Regions from separate parts of the Bacillus sp. MBGLi79 genome, predicted to be linked through region 2. Evidence: riboswitches for the same ligand, from Rfam matches in the RefSeq annotation. Region 2 holds a riboswitch; the other holds the start of a gene.
What was found. A riboswitch is a leader RNA that binds a small molecule or an ion and turns the genes downstream of it on or off. The one in region 2 is predicted to bind S-adenosylmethionine.

Region 1: another riboswitch for S-adenosylmethionine. It lies ahead of metE (5-methyltetrahydropteroyltriglutamate--homocysteine S-methyltransferase); the one in region 2 lies ahead of C1T29_RS11705 (2-hydroxyacid dehydrogenase).

Annotation. Positions count from the first base shown of each region.
Region 1 covers NZ_CP026521.1:1,589,624-1,597,544, forward strand. The annotation lists gene C1T29_RS08075 (organic hydroperoxide resistance protein OhrB) at 2-412, shown strand; gene C1T29_RS08080 (hypothetical protein) at 563-709, shown strand; gene guaD (guanine deaminase) at 740-1,210, opposite strand; gene metE (5-methyltetrahydropteroyltriglutamate--homocysteine S-methyltransferase) at 1,384-3,672, opposite strand; SAM riboswitch class I at 3,800-3,955, opposite strand; gene isp (serine protease Isp) at 4,087-5,046, opposite strand; gene rsbRB (RsbT co-antagonist RsbRB) at 5,269-6,102, shown strand; gene thiX (HMP/thiamine ABC transporter permease ThiX) at 6,134-6,898, opposite strand; gene C1T29_RS08110 (ABC transporter ATP-binding protein) at 6,873-7,921, opposite strand, start outside.
Region 2 covers NZ_CP026521.1:2,371,552-2,379,472, forward strand. The annotation lists gene C1T29_RS11685 (ABC transporter ATP-binding protein) at 1-491, opposite strand, end outside; gene C1T29_RS11690 (MarR family winged helix-turn-helix transcriptional regulator) at 505-1,056, opposite strand; gene C1T29_RS11695 (MFS transporter) at 1,215-2,459, opposite strand; gene C1T29_RS11700 (FGGY-family carbohydrate kinase) at 2,554-4,017, opposite strand; gene C1T29_RS11705 (2-hydroxyacid dehydrogenase) at 4,022-5,056, opposite strand; SAM riboswitch class I at 5,152-5,243, opposite strand; gene C1T29_RS11710 (molybdopterin oxidoreductase family protein) at 5,389-7,431, shown strand; gene C1T29_RS11715 (hypothetical protein) at 7,535-7,825, shown strand.

The DNA of each region.
Region 1 (7,921 bases), 780 kb from region 2:
AATGGCATTATTTACAGCAAAAGTAACCGCGCGAGGCGGACGGGCAGGACATATTACATCAGATGACGGTGTTCTTGATTTTGATATTGTGATGCCAAACGCGAAAAAAGAAGGACAAACCGGCACCAATCCGGAACAGCTCTTTGCGGCAGGGTATGCTGCATGCTTTGGCGGCGCGCTCGAACATGTGGCCAAAGAGCAAAATATCGAAATTGATTCGGAGATTGAAGGGCAGGTCAGCCTCATGAAGGATGAGAGCGACGGCGGCTTTAAAATCGGTGTCACACTTGTTGTGAACACGAAAGATTTAGACCGGGAAAAGGCACAAGAGCTTGTCAACGCCGCTCATGAATTCTGCCCTTACTCCAAGGCAACCAGAGGAAATGTTGATGTGAAACTAGAATTAAAATAATAACCGGCATCCTGAGACTCTCAGGATGTTTTTTGTGTGGAAGCAAACAGAGTGGGCGTGATTTTTCTCGAGGTCTGAAACATGTCTTATAAATGGATTCAGACTTATGCATGATGAATTGACGCGGAACGGGATAGGGGTGGGGCACAGATGATTGATAAAATGTCAGAGAAGCGATCACAGCGTTTGAAGCCTGAAAAGTTACAGGTGAAGCGGGCGGCTGGTGCGATGTCTGCCGTGCTGAATTGCGCGAATTTGACTGCTGTTTTGGGGCATAGCGGCTACTTGGCGAAATAACAAGAATCAGGCCGTGCATGCCTGATCCTTTTAATATTCTTTCTTGTTGGCAAGATCTCGCCATGCTTGAAACGGGGCTAAATGCTCTGTCAGAGTCACTTGATAAAAGGGAATTGTTCTTTCTTCAGCGGGTTTATCAAATTCTTCATAAATGAATGAATCATCAAACCCAGCTTCGGCGGCGTCTGTATGCTCCGCTGCATAGAAAACGGCTTTCGGCCGGGCCCAGTAGATGGCGCCCAAGCACATTGGGCATGGTTCACAGCTCGTATACAAAATGCAGTCATCAAGCTGGTATGCCCCTAACACCTTACAGGCGTTCCGAATAGCTGTAACTTCCGCGTGGGCAGTCGGATCATTGTTTGTTGTGACGTTGTTCTGGCCCTCTGCAATAATGGCTCCGTCTTTCACGATAACAGCTCCAAAAGGCCCGCCGATACCTGCATTCACCCCTTCACATGCGAGAGTGACAGCCCGTTTTAAGAACGTTTCATGATTCATCCCAATCCCTCCTGTCAATAGAGTGTTATTAGTATAGCCGAAAAGAATGCAAAGAACATTCTTAAAAAAGTGCAAAATAAACAAAGTATTTGGGGGATTTGCTAAAATGAGAAACCGATTGTGGCTGTATTATAGAAAAAACCACCTGCTAAATGCAGATGGTTTTTGAAAAATTATACTAGCTGTGTCTGCTGTGCTCTCGCCTGTTTTGCGGCTTCAACCATGTTTTTCAATGCGGCAACCGTTTCTTCCTGCTGTCTTGTTTTCAATCCGCAGTCCGGATTTACCCAGAAGCGGTCAGTCGGACAGACGGCAAGCGCCTCAACAATAATGTTGTACATTTCTTCAGTTGACGGCACACGAGGGCTGTGAATGTCATATACACCAAGGCCAAGCCCTTTCAAATATGGGTGATCTTTTAAGTAATCTAAAAATCCTCCGTGGCTTCTGCTATGTTCGATTGTAATCACATCAGCATCAAGATCATTGATCGTATCAACGATATCTTCGAAGTTGCTGTAGCACATATGTGTATGAATCTGCGTCTCGTTTTTCACGGAAGAAGTGGTTAATCTGAATGCTTCTGCCGCCCAAGTCAAATACTCATCCCAATCGCGGGTTTTCAATGGAAGGCCTTCACGCAGCGCTGGTTCATCGACCTGAATGATTTGAATGCCTGCGTCTTCCAGCGCTTTAACTTCTTTACGAAGGGCAAGCCCGATTTGGAAGGCGATTTCTTTTCTCGAAATGTCGTTTCGAGGGAAAGACCAGTTTAAGATTGTAACAGGTCCCGTCAGCATCCCTTTCACATGCTTGGAAGTCAATGACTGTGCATAGACTGTGTCTTTCACTGTCATCGGTTCAATAAATTCAACATCTCCGTAAATGACTGGCGGGCGTACACAGCGTGATCCGTATGATTGAACCCAAGCGTATTTAGTGAAGGCGAAACCGGCCAGCTTTTCACCGAAGTATTCGACCATGTCTGTCCGTTCAAATTCGCCGTGAACAAGGACATCAAGCTCTAATTCTTCTTGAATATCAATCCATCTTTTTGTTTCCGCATTGATAAAGTTTTGATACTGTTCATCGGACCACTCAGCTTTCCGCCATTTTTGGCGCGCGCTCCGCACTTCAGCAGACTGCGGGAAGCTGCCGATCGTTGTCGTCGGCAAAAGCGGAAGGCCGAGAGATTCATTTTGCAGGGCTAAACGTTCTTCAAACGGAATAGGACGCTTGAAGTCTTTATCAGTTAATTGCTCAAGCTCTTTCTTTTGTTCAGAATTGGCGCCTGTTGCAAACTGTTTAAGCGCCTGGATATCAGCCTTAGCCTGCTGAATCTCTTCGCTGATCGCCGCTTTTCCTGATACTAATCCCTCTTTCAAAGCTGTCAGCTCGGCCAGCTTTTCTTTTGCGTAGGATAATCCGTTCAATAGATCTGTTTCCAAGTGCTCATCGGGGTGTTTCGCTACTGGAACATGCAGCAGGCTGCTTGAAGGCTGAATCCACAGTTCATCAACTTTTGCAACGCTGAGAATATCAAGAACGGCATCGAGACGCTCTTCAAGATCTGCTTTCCAAATATTGCGTCCGTCGATAACGCCGGCTGCCAGCACTTTGTCTGTCGGAAAGCCATGTGTTTTAAGCTGTTCCAGGTTTCTGCCTTTATCGTGAACGAAATCAAGGCCGATTCCCTGAACCGGGTAAGAGATCAGCTCTTCATAAGCATCAACAGAATCAAAATACGTCTGCAAAAGCACATTCAAGGATGAAAGCTCACTTGTAATGCTTTCAAATAATTCTTTTGCGCCGCGGACATCTTCGCTAGAAGCGGTAACGAGCGCCGGCTCATCAATTTGAACCCATTTTACGCCTTCTTCTTCAAGCTCCTTCAAAAGCTGTACATATAATGGCACAAGGCGTTTTTGGATCGCTTTTGCTTCAGACGGTTCATAGCCTTTAGCAAGCGTAACAAATGTATAAGGGCCGACAATCACAGGCTTTGTTTCAACACCGTATGCCTCTTTGATGCGGCGATAATCTTCGAGCTGTTTATTTCTTGTCAGACGGAACTCAATGCTCTCGTCATATTCCGGAACGATGTAATGGTAATTTGTATTAAACCATTTTGTCATTTCACTGGATACAGCGTCTTTGATTCCGCGGGCGATAGCGAAGTATGTATCGGTAGCGTCAGTCAAATGTCTGAACCGTTTCGGAATCCAGTTGAAGCTGACGGCTGTGTCGAGTACATGATCATACTGTGTGAAATCAGAAACAGGCACAACATCAATCTGCTGGTCAATTTGTGTTTTTACTGCGGATAAAAATAGTTCGTCAATTTGCTTCAAAAAAGTATCTTTATCAGTACTGCCTTTCCAATACGCTTCAAGTGCTTTTTTCCATTCTCGGTTTAGTCCGATTCTGGGAAATCCTAAATTCGATGTTTTGATGGTTGTCATTGTTTCTCCTCCTTTATATGTAAAACACTCTCGTTAACCCGCGGATACAGGCTGCTAAGAGGTTTTCTCACAACAAAAAGCCTCTTTCCCATGAGAGAAAGAGGCTTTTCTACGTAAAACACTGCCTCTCTCATCTCTCAGATTCAATCTGATGGAATTAGCACCGTGCCTTATGAGACATCAGTCTCGGCGCGAAAAGCAGTGCGCCCCATTTCACAATGGTATTACGGTCGGTTGCTGTTGGGGTCAAAAGGCCAATCCCTCGCCCAACTCTCGATAAGAGAAAATGTTATTAATTTTTCGAAAAGTTGAATCATTTGTTGGTAATCTTAACAGTAATTCAAATTCATTGTCAACATAGAATTTGAAATTTTATTTACATGATTTGGGGCTTATTATATAAGAAAAATAATTTTATAGGGTCAACAAATGTGATTGCTCTGCTTTTTCTGCGAGCTCATCAGGAGCTGTTAAATACAGGAATCCATTGCCTGCCAGCGTTTTTGCAATATCAAGAGGAAGTGTCCTGCGGATTAGCTGTGCGAAAACTTCAGATTCTGAAAGCTTTCTTTGAAATGATTCTTCTTCATAGCTTTTGATTAAAGCAAGCGCACCGCTGACATGAGGGGCAGCCATTGAAGTGCCGGTAAGCTTACCGTACTTCTTGTTGGGAAGGGTGGATAAGATGTTTTCTCCTGGTGCCACAAGGTCAATCTCTTTATTGGCGTTAGAAAATTCTGATAATTCTCGCGCTACAGAAACAGATCCAACTGCAATCACTTCATTATAAGCCGCAGGGTAGGAAAGCTCTTCTGTGCGTTCGTCGCCGTCACCCTCATTTCCCGCTGCACACACGACAAGCACTCCGTTTTTGACCGCGTTTTTCACGGCTTCTTCCAGCTCCGGCACATCACTTGGTCCGCCAAGGGACATTGAGATGATATCGACTTTCTGTTCCACCGCGTAGTTAATGCCGTTGATGATCCATTCGTATTGTCCGCTGCCGTTCTCGCCGCCAAGAACCTTCACAATCAATAGGCTTGCCTCAGGCGCGACTCCGGCAATGCCTCCGTTTGAATCATTAGCTGCAATCGTTCCGGCGACGTGTGTGCCGTGTCCGTTGTAGTCGGAAATCGCATCTTCCTTGCCGCCGTCATCATCCGTGAAGTTCTTTCCGCCAATGATTTGGCTTTTTAAATCTGGATGGCTCGTGTCGCATCCCGTGTCCAATACAGCAATTTTTACATTCTTGCCTTTTACCCCTTTCGCCCACATTTCTGGCGCCTTAATCACTTTAATGCCCTCAGGAAGCTCGTTTACATCCATGATCTGCTCATTCGTCACATACGGGATCAAGCGGATTTCACCATTCATAAAAAAGCCCTCCTTTTTTATGCTTTCAAGTGGATTCAAGGGTGTTGCCTCATATTATATGAAAAAAGCAACCGATCGGACAGAGCCATTTGAAGCATTTTGAAAAAATAGGATACACACCAAAGAATTAGTAATTTTCAAAATATTGGATGGCTTCAGCGTGTATGACTGGGATTTAGCTGGCAGTCAAGTTATAATAATGTTGGGGAAAGGAGCAGTGTGATGAAACTGAATGAAAAATTATATGCGTTTTTTTCAGAACATGTGGAGCAAATGGCCGAGGAATGGATAGAAACGATGGAGGAAAGTGATCCGAATTCGCTTTACGCCCTACATAATGCAACAGTAACGGAAGAATTGAAAGAGCAGGACAGAGAATTTTACCGGCATCTGAATTACATGTATGTTTTACCGGAAAAACAATTTCTCGAAGAATTTCAAGAATGGGTCATTGAGCTGACGAACGATCAAAAGCATCTCGACACACCGGTTCAGTATGTCATTCGGGAGTTTATGAGAAACCGGAGATTATATACGAAGTATTTTGAGAAGTTCGCAGAAGAAAATGAGTCAGCATTTGAACCGGGAGAGAAGCAAAAATGGGCTGATTTGATTGTAAAAGTATTTGATTTCACCATTTATACATTCGTTGATCACGCTGAAATGAATGCTAAGCAGCAATTAAACGCCCAGAGAGAAATGATATTGGAATTAAGCTCACCTATCATTACCCTGAGCAAATCAACAGCTCTGCTGCCGCTTGTCGGTGACATCGATACCGAACGGGCTAAGTTTATTCTGGAAAACACGCTTCAGGCTTGTGCAAAAAGACGCGTGGAGCATCTGTTAATCGATCTGTCAGGTGTTGTGGTAGTGGATACGATGGTTGCGCACCAGATTTTTAAATTGATTGAGGCGCTTAATCTGATCGGTGTCCGGTCAACCCTGTCAGGAATCAGGCCTGAGATTGCGCAAACCGCTGTACAGCTGGGAATTGATTTTTCGAATATCACCATTAAAACCAATCTTGCCCAAGCATTAAACTATCATCAATAAAAAAATCCGCTATCTCAGATAGCGGATTTTTTTATGATGCGAAACATAAAGATACGAGAAAAGATCCCGCGAATAATAAGAGAACGAGGCAAAAGAACACCCAGTCGCGCCGGTTCACGGACAGCATCCTGTAATATGTCCGGTTTCTGCTTCCTGTAAAACCTTTCGATTCCATCGCAAGCGCTGTCCGTTCTGCTTTTCTGATAGCGCTTGCCAATAGCGGTATGGTATATCGTTTTAACCCGCTGATTTTATTTATGAAGCCGCTCTCCGCCGCACCTCCTCTGATTTTATGAGCCTGCTGGATCAGCTGGACCTCATCCTTTAACAGCGGAAGAAAGCGAAAGCCTGCAATGACACCGTACGCGAGCTTTGGTGAGAGCTTGCACTGCTGGACAAGGCTCTGCATAAATAAAATCGGATCGGTCGTAAAAACAAACATCATCGATAAGGCGGAAAAGCACAAAATACGAAAGCCCAATGAGATGCCGACAGACATATTATCGCTGTTAATGGAGATAGGGCCTGCTTGAAACAAAAAATTATCCGGTGTTGTCGGCACCTTGCCGAAAACGGCGGCTGTCCATACGCATCCGAATGCTAAAATCAAAAACGGAATCGTAAACAACAACCATTTTTTCAATGGGATTCCGGCCGCCAATAGAACACCCGCAACGATGATGATATAAAAACACGCCGGAGTGTAAGGGTTGTAAATAAACGACAGCATGACGACACAACAAAAAACCGCCGCCGCTTTTACGGTTGGATTAATGAGATGTAACGGCTGTTTCATCGCGCACCTCCTCTTGATATGCCATCCATTCATATAGAAGGGGAAGGGTGAGCTTTGCTTTTTGGGCAAGCCCTGTTTCTTGAGAAAACAACTGCACTGGAGATCCATCAAAGGCCAAGCCTGTATTGTGAAGCACAAGCACGCTGTCAGCATACGAAGAGACTAGCTCCATATCGTGTGTAACCATGAGGACAGCGGTTCCCTCTGCCTTAATGCGCTGAATCATTTCCATACATTCAGCCGCCGTGCGGGCGTCCTGGCCAAAGGTTGGTTCGTCTAATAATAAAACCTTTACGTCATGCATGAGCATGGTAGCAACGCTCAGTCGCCGTTTTTGCCCTTGGCTGACCGCAAACGGATGATGATCAGCCAAATGGGCAAGATCGAAACGATTCAGCAGGTGTTGCGCTTTTTTCTCAGTTTCAGCATTTACCTTCTGGCCGAACAGCAGCTCATCATACACCGTATCGGTGACGAATTGGTGTTCAGGGTTTTGAAAAACAAATCCCATTCGTTTACGCAATTCTTTTTCTTTATATTGCTGCAGCTGCTGATCATAGAGAAGGATTTTGCCGCTTTGCGGTTTCATAAGACGGGCCAGAACAGATAAGAGCGTCGATTTTCCAGTGCCGTTCGGGCCGACAAGCGCCGTCAAAGAGCCTTCGCGCAATGAAAAGCTGATGTCTTCGAAAATCGTTTGTTGTCCTCTCGCGAACGAAAGGCTGCGGACTTCGAGCACACTCTTTCCAGAAGGAGTTGGCTTCTTTTCAGCACGCCCGGCAGGAAAGGGCTCTTTGAACAGCGTTTCTTTTGATAAAGTAAACGGCATACTCAGCTTTTCCTGCAGATGGCAGACCTTTGGAATTGCGATGCCCAATTTCTTTAGTGTCTCCGCTTCGTGCTGAAATAGATCTTTCGTCAGGCCATCCAGCGCTTTTTGGCCGGATTTATCGAGCACGATCGTCCTCTCAATCCAAGGCGCCCATTCATCAAGCTGATGCTCAATGACGAGGAGGCTGAAAC
Region 2 (7,921 bases):
ACCGTGGGCTCATCCATGATAATCAGTTTCGGCTGATGGGCAATGGCGCACGCAATGTTTAATCTTCTTTTCATCCCGCCTGAAAACGTCTTTGGCTTGTCATCTTTTCGGTCATATAGCTGTACGAGCTCCAAAGCCTCTTTGACTCGGGCTTTGAGTTCTTCCCCTTTAAGAGAATAAAGACTGGCAAAAAAACGAACATTTTTCTCAGCGGAGATTTCCTCATAAATCGCGAGATCTTGAGGTACAATCCCGATGCCTTTCTTCATTTCCTTTGACCCTTTTTTTACATCATGGCCCAATATTGTAACGTTTCCGGAACTAGCCGACAATATCCCGGATAACATATGAATGGTGGTACTTTTCCCAGCACCATTTGGGCCTAACAAGCCAAGAACTTCCCCCTCTCTCACTTCAAACGAAATCCCATCTACCGCTGTTTTGTTTCCGTACTGCATTTTCAAATCTTCAACTGCCACCACGTTGTTCATACATGTCTCCTTTTTACATTCTCCGTTTTGAGAATTCCTGCAATAAATTTGTTTTCAAATCGTCCCGATTTTGTTCAATGTCAAAATCAGCAGCGTTTTCTTCAAAGCCATCCTGTTCCTCTCCGTCAAAACTGTACAGTTTCTTCAATAAAACCCACAATGTTTCCAACTCTTCCGTAGAAAACCCTTTAAATAGATCTGCCATAAAGTACACCGCTTTTTCACCGCATTCCTCCATGACACGCTTGCCTGAATCAGTAATCTTCACATTAACCGCTCGCTTGTCGCGTTTACTCGGAACAGTAATGACATAACCTCTTTTTTCAATACTACTGACAAGCCTATTGATGTTTTGTTTTGAAGTGCCTAATTTTTTTGCGATGTTGTTAAATGTCGTTTCCTCTTCCGGTAAATGCAGTATGGCAACCATTGTCATAAATTGTCTTGACGTTAAGCTTTCATAATAATCATCCCCGCGTGATTGGATTTTGTTTAAAACAGAAAAAAGAGTAGCGTAAGATTGTTGCATTAAAAATAAATCTTTCAGTTCTTTTGAATAATCCATGTTATTCCCTCCTAAATAGACAATATGTTGTCAATAACATCATAACACTTCTTAATTAATTGTCAACATATTGTCTATTTTCGTTAGAAAAGTTTCAGATCCAGATCCTTCGACAATACAAAAGACAAAAAGCGCCCTGTTGCAGGGGCGCTTTTTGATTAAGATGCATATTGAGGAGATGTTTCCTCCTTTACCGCTTTTTCTTCAGGTATATGAATGCATTTCGTCATGACTGCACTCGCAAGGTAAAGAACCGCAAAGATCCAGACGACGCCTTGCGCACCGACAAGGCCGATGAACAACCAAGCAAGCGCGGGACCGACAAACGCTGATAAACCTGCAGCCAAATTCAATACAGACATGGCTGCTCCTTTGTCTTTTCCGGCCACCGTCGGCACAATTGCACCGATCGGCACATAGCCTGCCAGCAAACCGCCCCAAATAAAGCCGATCACGCTGACAACCGCTACACTTCCGCCGGAGAAAACAGGTGCGTAGTATAATAAGACGGTGAAAATACCGCAGCCGACTCCGCCGAACCACATCACAGTATTTTTCCAGCCGAATTTATCGCCGACAATTCCAAAGATAAGGTTAAACACAATGTTCCCCAGAAAAATGGTTCCCCAAATTTGCAGCCACACATTGGTCGAAATTCCGTGCTGAGCCATGTGCATCGGCAAAAAGACTGGGAATCCATATGTACCAATGCTGTTGATGATTCTGATGATTCCGCTTGTAAGCACGCGCGGATTTGTAAATAGAATCGTTACCCCTTTTAAAAGCTCCTCGGCTGTTTCTGATCGTTTTCTTTTCTTCTTTTCAAAACGGTCTTTATTGATAAACAATGCAAAGAATGCACCGAGACATACCCAAAAAATAGAGCTCCAAAGCGTATTCAAATAACCGAACGCTTTGATCGCGTAGCTTGAGTACCAAGCGCCGAATACAAACATGCCGAGGCAATAGGCAATCCAAAACCAGCCGACAGCAGTGCTCAGTCTGTTTTGCGGTGTTCTGTAAATGACCCATGTCAAGAAAGAATAAGCAAATAGCGGGTAGCCTAACCCTTTTACGAAGTAAGTCACATACATCACAGGGAGGTTTAGCTGTTCAAACCCAAACACGATAAAGGCGGCTGTACCGATTACATAAAACAACAGCCCCATAAACATCGTCCGTTTTGCGCCAAATGCTTCGAGACATACACCTGAAAACCAGGAAGCTATGGCAAGCGCAATCCCGTAAATGCTAAAAATGGAAGCAGATTGCTGAACAGTCAGTCCGTTTTCGGTCAGAAACGGGCTGAGCCAGCCTTGTTCAAGTCCGTCTCCCATCATAAACAAAACAACTCCTAAAAATCCCCACGCAAGCCGCTTTGGTATACCAATTTTATCTAACATATCTGTTTCCTCCTTAGATGCTTATATCCATTACCGTATTACCTTATTAAAGCTAAAAATTAGACAATTCCTCAAAACATCCGGATATGCCGCCTTATATCAACACTTTGCTTTCTGACCCTGAAAAAAAGCGCTGAGTTTGCTTCCATTCCTCATATAAAGCCAATTCTGTCTGACAGCTCTTCGGTTCGATCACCCGGACATTTGCTGACATCTCCTCCATTAATTGAAAGGTTTCATTACAAATGACTGCTGCACCAACGACAGATGCCTGATGATATCCCTCTTTGACATAGATTTTTTTCTGAAGAAGGTCAGCGATATATTGCGTGAGCGCTTTGCTTTGGAATCCCCCTCCACACACCCAAACATAGTCACGTTTAAACGGAGTAACCTCTGTTAAAATATCAAAGTTCCATTTGATTGAAAATGCGATCTCTTCTAGCGCTGCACGTACAAAATGTGCCCTCTTTAAATCTGCTGAAAGCGGAGTGTCAAAAAGAAAACCGCCTCTCGTTAATGCATTCTTTTCAGCTGATAAATAAGAGCCGAGAGCCGCTATACACGCATTGTTTTCTTTTGCTAGTGCAGAAATTTCCTCCTCCATTACGTCGTACGATTCATTCGGATAGAAAATCTGTTTTAATTTTTGATAATTCAGACCGGTAATTCCCGGATTCGTTTCCACTAGCCAATGCCCTTGATCTGTATGGCAGTTCAGCCAGGCTTTATGTTTTGTGTCGCCATGATCCGCAGTAATTTTGGTTATTGGCGTTGTTGTCCCTGATACGATGACAATGTCCTCAAGTCCAGCTCCGGTGCTTTTCACAGCTAGCTGTGTATCCCCGCCCCCGGTTATCACCTTAGCATTTATTGATAGACCTAATTCGGCTGCATATTCATTTGCTATTGTTCCAATTGCTGTTCCCGCTCTTACAAGAGGCGGAAGGAGAGATGGAGAAAAGCCGAATATGTCGCACATCTCTTCTGACCAAGTGTTATGCTTCACATCAAACAGCAGCGTTTCTGTTGCCTGCGATGGTTCATATGTTAGGATTCCGCTCAGTTGGTATGTCACCCAATCACTGATGCTTGTAAAGCTTGCAGTCTTTTCCCATAAAGAAGGCTGGCGCTGCTTCAAACCATAAAGCTTGAGTGCAGAAAAAAGCGCAGTTGGCAGACGGCCTGTACGGCTGTATATCTCTTCCCGATCGGGAATGCTCTCCTCCCACTCTCGGCCACGGTTATCTATGTTCGGCAGCCCGAGAAAAGAGTCACCGTTTTGATCGATCAGAACAATCCCCTGTCTTTGACTCGTCGATGTCAACCCAATGATGTCAATATCACGCGAACGGGATAGCGCACGTTTTGCCAACCTCATTACTTGCTTCCACAGTATCTGAGGGGAAAAATAACGGCTGTCCGGGTAAAGCGTCTCAGTGGAATACTCGATGTCCTCCCGTTCAACCGTTTGAACAATGCCTGAGACACTCACGACCGCTACCCTCGCATTGCCTGTGCCGATATCGAAAACGAGATAGCCTTTTTGTTTTTTCATTCTGTTAACCTCTTTTCTTTACCTCTGTTCCCAGTTTGTCTTTGTTATACAATGTCGGAATATTGGGAATTTTTTCAACCTTCCACTTTTTGAGGGCATCATTCATGATCGACACGTGATGATCCTCTACTTCAAAGGTTGCTCCAGCGAGATGCGGTGTTGCCAGAACATTAGGCAATGAGATCAATTCATAATCTGATTCCTCTGGAGGTTCATGATAAAAAACGTCTAGTACCGCACCTCTGATTTTATGTTCTTTTAATACAGATAAAAGATCTTCACGGTTTACGACAACTGCTCTTGAAGTATTGACGAAAATCGCACTCTCTTTCATCAAATCAAAATATTGCCGATCTATCAGTCCAAGTGTTTCCTCAGTACGAGGCAGATGGACAGAAACGATATCACTGTCTGAAAACACCGTTTTAAGAGCTGCTTTTTCATACAGCGGATGATCGTCTAGAATGTATGGATCGTAATACTTTATCTTACAGTCAAACGCAGTCAGCAGTTTTGCAATCCTTTGGCCAACCGCGCCGAACCCAATCATGCCAACCGTTTTTCCTGTTAGCTCATTTCCTTTAAATTTGACATAAGCCTGCAGGTAATCACTTTTCCACTTTCCATCCTTCAGCCATTGATTCGAGGCGCTGGTATGACGGAGAAAGGAAATCACATTTCCAATAAACATTTCGGCAACGGCTTGTGCATTCCGCCCTGGTGTATAAAAAACAGGTATACCCCTTTTTGAAGCAGCTGCCACATCCACATTGGAGGGCATTCCCCTGCAAACACCGACAAATGAAAGTTCGGGAACAGAAGCAAATACGCTGTCTGTTACCTGATCAAGCTCAGTAATCAAACCTGTCGCATTTGTTGCCTTTAGCAGCTGAATGAGTTCATCCTCCCGATATGCCCGGCCTTGTTCTTTCCAAGATTGATAAATAACTGAGCTAAACAAGTTTTCAAGCTCTTTTCGCCCTTCTTCGTTGTACGGCGCTGTAACCAAAACCGTCATGGTGCAAAACATCCTTTTCATCGTATTTTTTCATAAAAAAATCTCTTTCCGAAGATGGAAAGAGATTCATATATAGGCGCGCTCTGTTACAGGCAGACACCGGTATAAACCTTGCTTTCCTATCTTTCAAGCTGACGCTTGCTGGAATTGGCACAATAATGTTGCCGAGGTTTCATAGGGCCAGTCCCTCCACCTCTCTGGATAGAAAATGTTGAGTATGTAATTTTCAAAATAAAGAATACGTTTATCATAAAGAAGTCTCAGATTGATGTCAATCTCTTTTTTCAGAATTGACGTTATCATCCGAAATGTTATAATTCTTACAAAATATCTAACTAGAGAGGAACTGGGCCATGAAATCTTTTGCCACACAACAAAACGGCATTTTTAAATCCGTTTGCTCGCTGGACTGCCCGGATCAGTGCGGATTATTAGTACATAAAAAAGACGGAAAAATTGTGAAAGTGCAGGGAGATCCCGATCATCCTGTCACAGCTGGAAACATATGCAACAAAGTTCGAAACATGACGGAGCGCATCTATGATGAAAAGCGGCTGACTACACCGCTTAAACGGACAGGCGCGAAAGGCCAAGCGATATTTGAACCGATTTCCTGGGAAGAGGCGATTGATACGATCACCTCCCGCTGGAAGCAGCTGATTGATGAAGAGGGAGCTGAAAGCATACTTCCTTACAGCTTTTACGGAAATATGGGGAAATTGACAGCTGAAGGAATGGACCGCCGCTTTTTTTACCGCATGGGATCAAGCCAGCTTGAACGGACGATTTGCAGCAAAGCGGGATCTGAAGGCTATAAATATACAATGGGCATAAGCGCGGGAATCGATCCTGAGGAAACCATTCATACAAAACTATTTATTTTTTGGGGAATTAACGCTGTCAGCACAAACATGCACCAAATTACGATCGCCCAAAAAGCGCGAAAAAAAGGTGCCAAAATTGTCGTGATCGATGTACATAAAAATCAGACAGGGCGTCTTGCAGATTGGTTTATTCCAATAAAGCCGGGAACTGACAGCGCACTTGCCCTTGGCATCATGCACATTTTATTTAAAGAAAACCTTCACGATGAAGCATTCCTGTCTGAATACACGGTCGGCTACGACAAGCTCCGTGAACACGTGAAACAGTATAATCCGGAAAAGGTATCAATGATCACCGGGATCAGCACTGAAGATATTTATCAGCTGGCAAGAATGTATGGGAAAATCTCCCCTTCTTTTATCAGAATCGGAAATGGAATCCAGCATCACGATAACGGCGGGATGATTGTAAGGACGATTGCCTGTCTTCCGGCGATCACCGGCCAATGGCTGCATAAAGGGGGCGGCGCAATTAAGCATAACAGCGGAATTTTAGAATATAACACAAATGCCTTGCAGCGGCCCGACTTATTAAAAGGGCGCACACCGAGGTCGTTTAATATGAATCAGCTTGGCAAGGTGCTTTTGGAAACAGATCCGCCTATCCGCTCTCTTTTTATTTATGGAACAAACCCTGCCGTCGTCGCGCCGGAAGCAAACAAAGTCAGACAGGGCTTGCTGCGGGAAGACTTGTTTACTGTGGTTCATGATTTGTTTTTAACGGAAACGGCTGCATATGCGGACATTGTACTGCCTGCAACATCCGCTTTTGAGAACACTGATTTTTATACCTCCTACTGGCACCATTACATTCAGCTTCAGCAGCCGGTGATTGAGAACTATGGAGAAAGCAAGTCTAATACTGAGGTGTTCCGATTACTGGCTGAAGCAATGGGATTCACAGACCAGGAGCTCAAGGATTCAGATGAAGAATTAATCCGCCAAGCGCTTGACCATCCAGATAATCCGCATTTGGCAGAGATTAATTACGATTCACTTACTAAGCACTCATTTATGAAAGCGAAACGCAATAAACCGCTGTTTCCTGGCAAACTTCCAACGCCAAGCGGAAAAATAGAATTATATTCAGAACAAATGAGACAAGCTGGTTTCCCGGCTTTACCGACATTTACGCCTCTTGTAACCGATAATGAACATCCGTTTATGTATGTTCCGGCGCCAAACCATAATTTCTTAAACTCAACGTTTTCAAACAATAAAAAACACATCAAGCTCGAAAAGACGCCAAAGCTCTTTATCAACACAAAAGATGCTGAAGAACATGGAATCGTTGATGGGGCTCCTGTACGAGTTTGGAACAGCCGGGGAGAATGTGAGCTGACCGCATCAGTCGGAGAACAAGTACTGCCAGGTGTCGTTGTCAGCCAAGGATTATGGGCAGATGAGCAAGGAAAAAAACAGCTTGTAAACGCGCTAACCCCAGACCGGCTGTCCGATATGGGGGGCGGCGCCACCTTTTTTTCAGGCCGTGTACAGATTGAAAAGGTTTGAAAAAACAGCCAGTATTCGTTTTGGCTGTTTTCTTTCAAATTTAATGAAACCTGGAGCATGCCAAGCCCGTATATCATAACATTGACATAATGGAGGCATGCATATGGACGTTTTTTTAGGAATCGGTATTGCTTTGGCTGGCTATTTTATCGGTGAAGGCTTAAAGCAAATGAACCATCCAAAAGCATATGAAAAAAGTGATACCTATCTTATAAAAGAACGAGATATTCACTTTTACATCGGACATTTTTTAGGAATTACTACAGCTGAGGCTAAACAGTTAGCCGGAGATATGAAAGACATCCCTTACATCGAAATAAACGGAAAAAGATATGTACAGAAACAGATGTTAAAAGAATGGACATTTACATTAGTTGAAAAACAGCAGGGTTAATATAGAAAAACTGAGGAGAGCGCAATGCTCTCCTCAGTTTAGTTTAACTATATGGTTTGACCCTTTGCCATAAGCGATGTTAAAACGATTAACCCC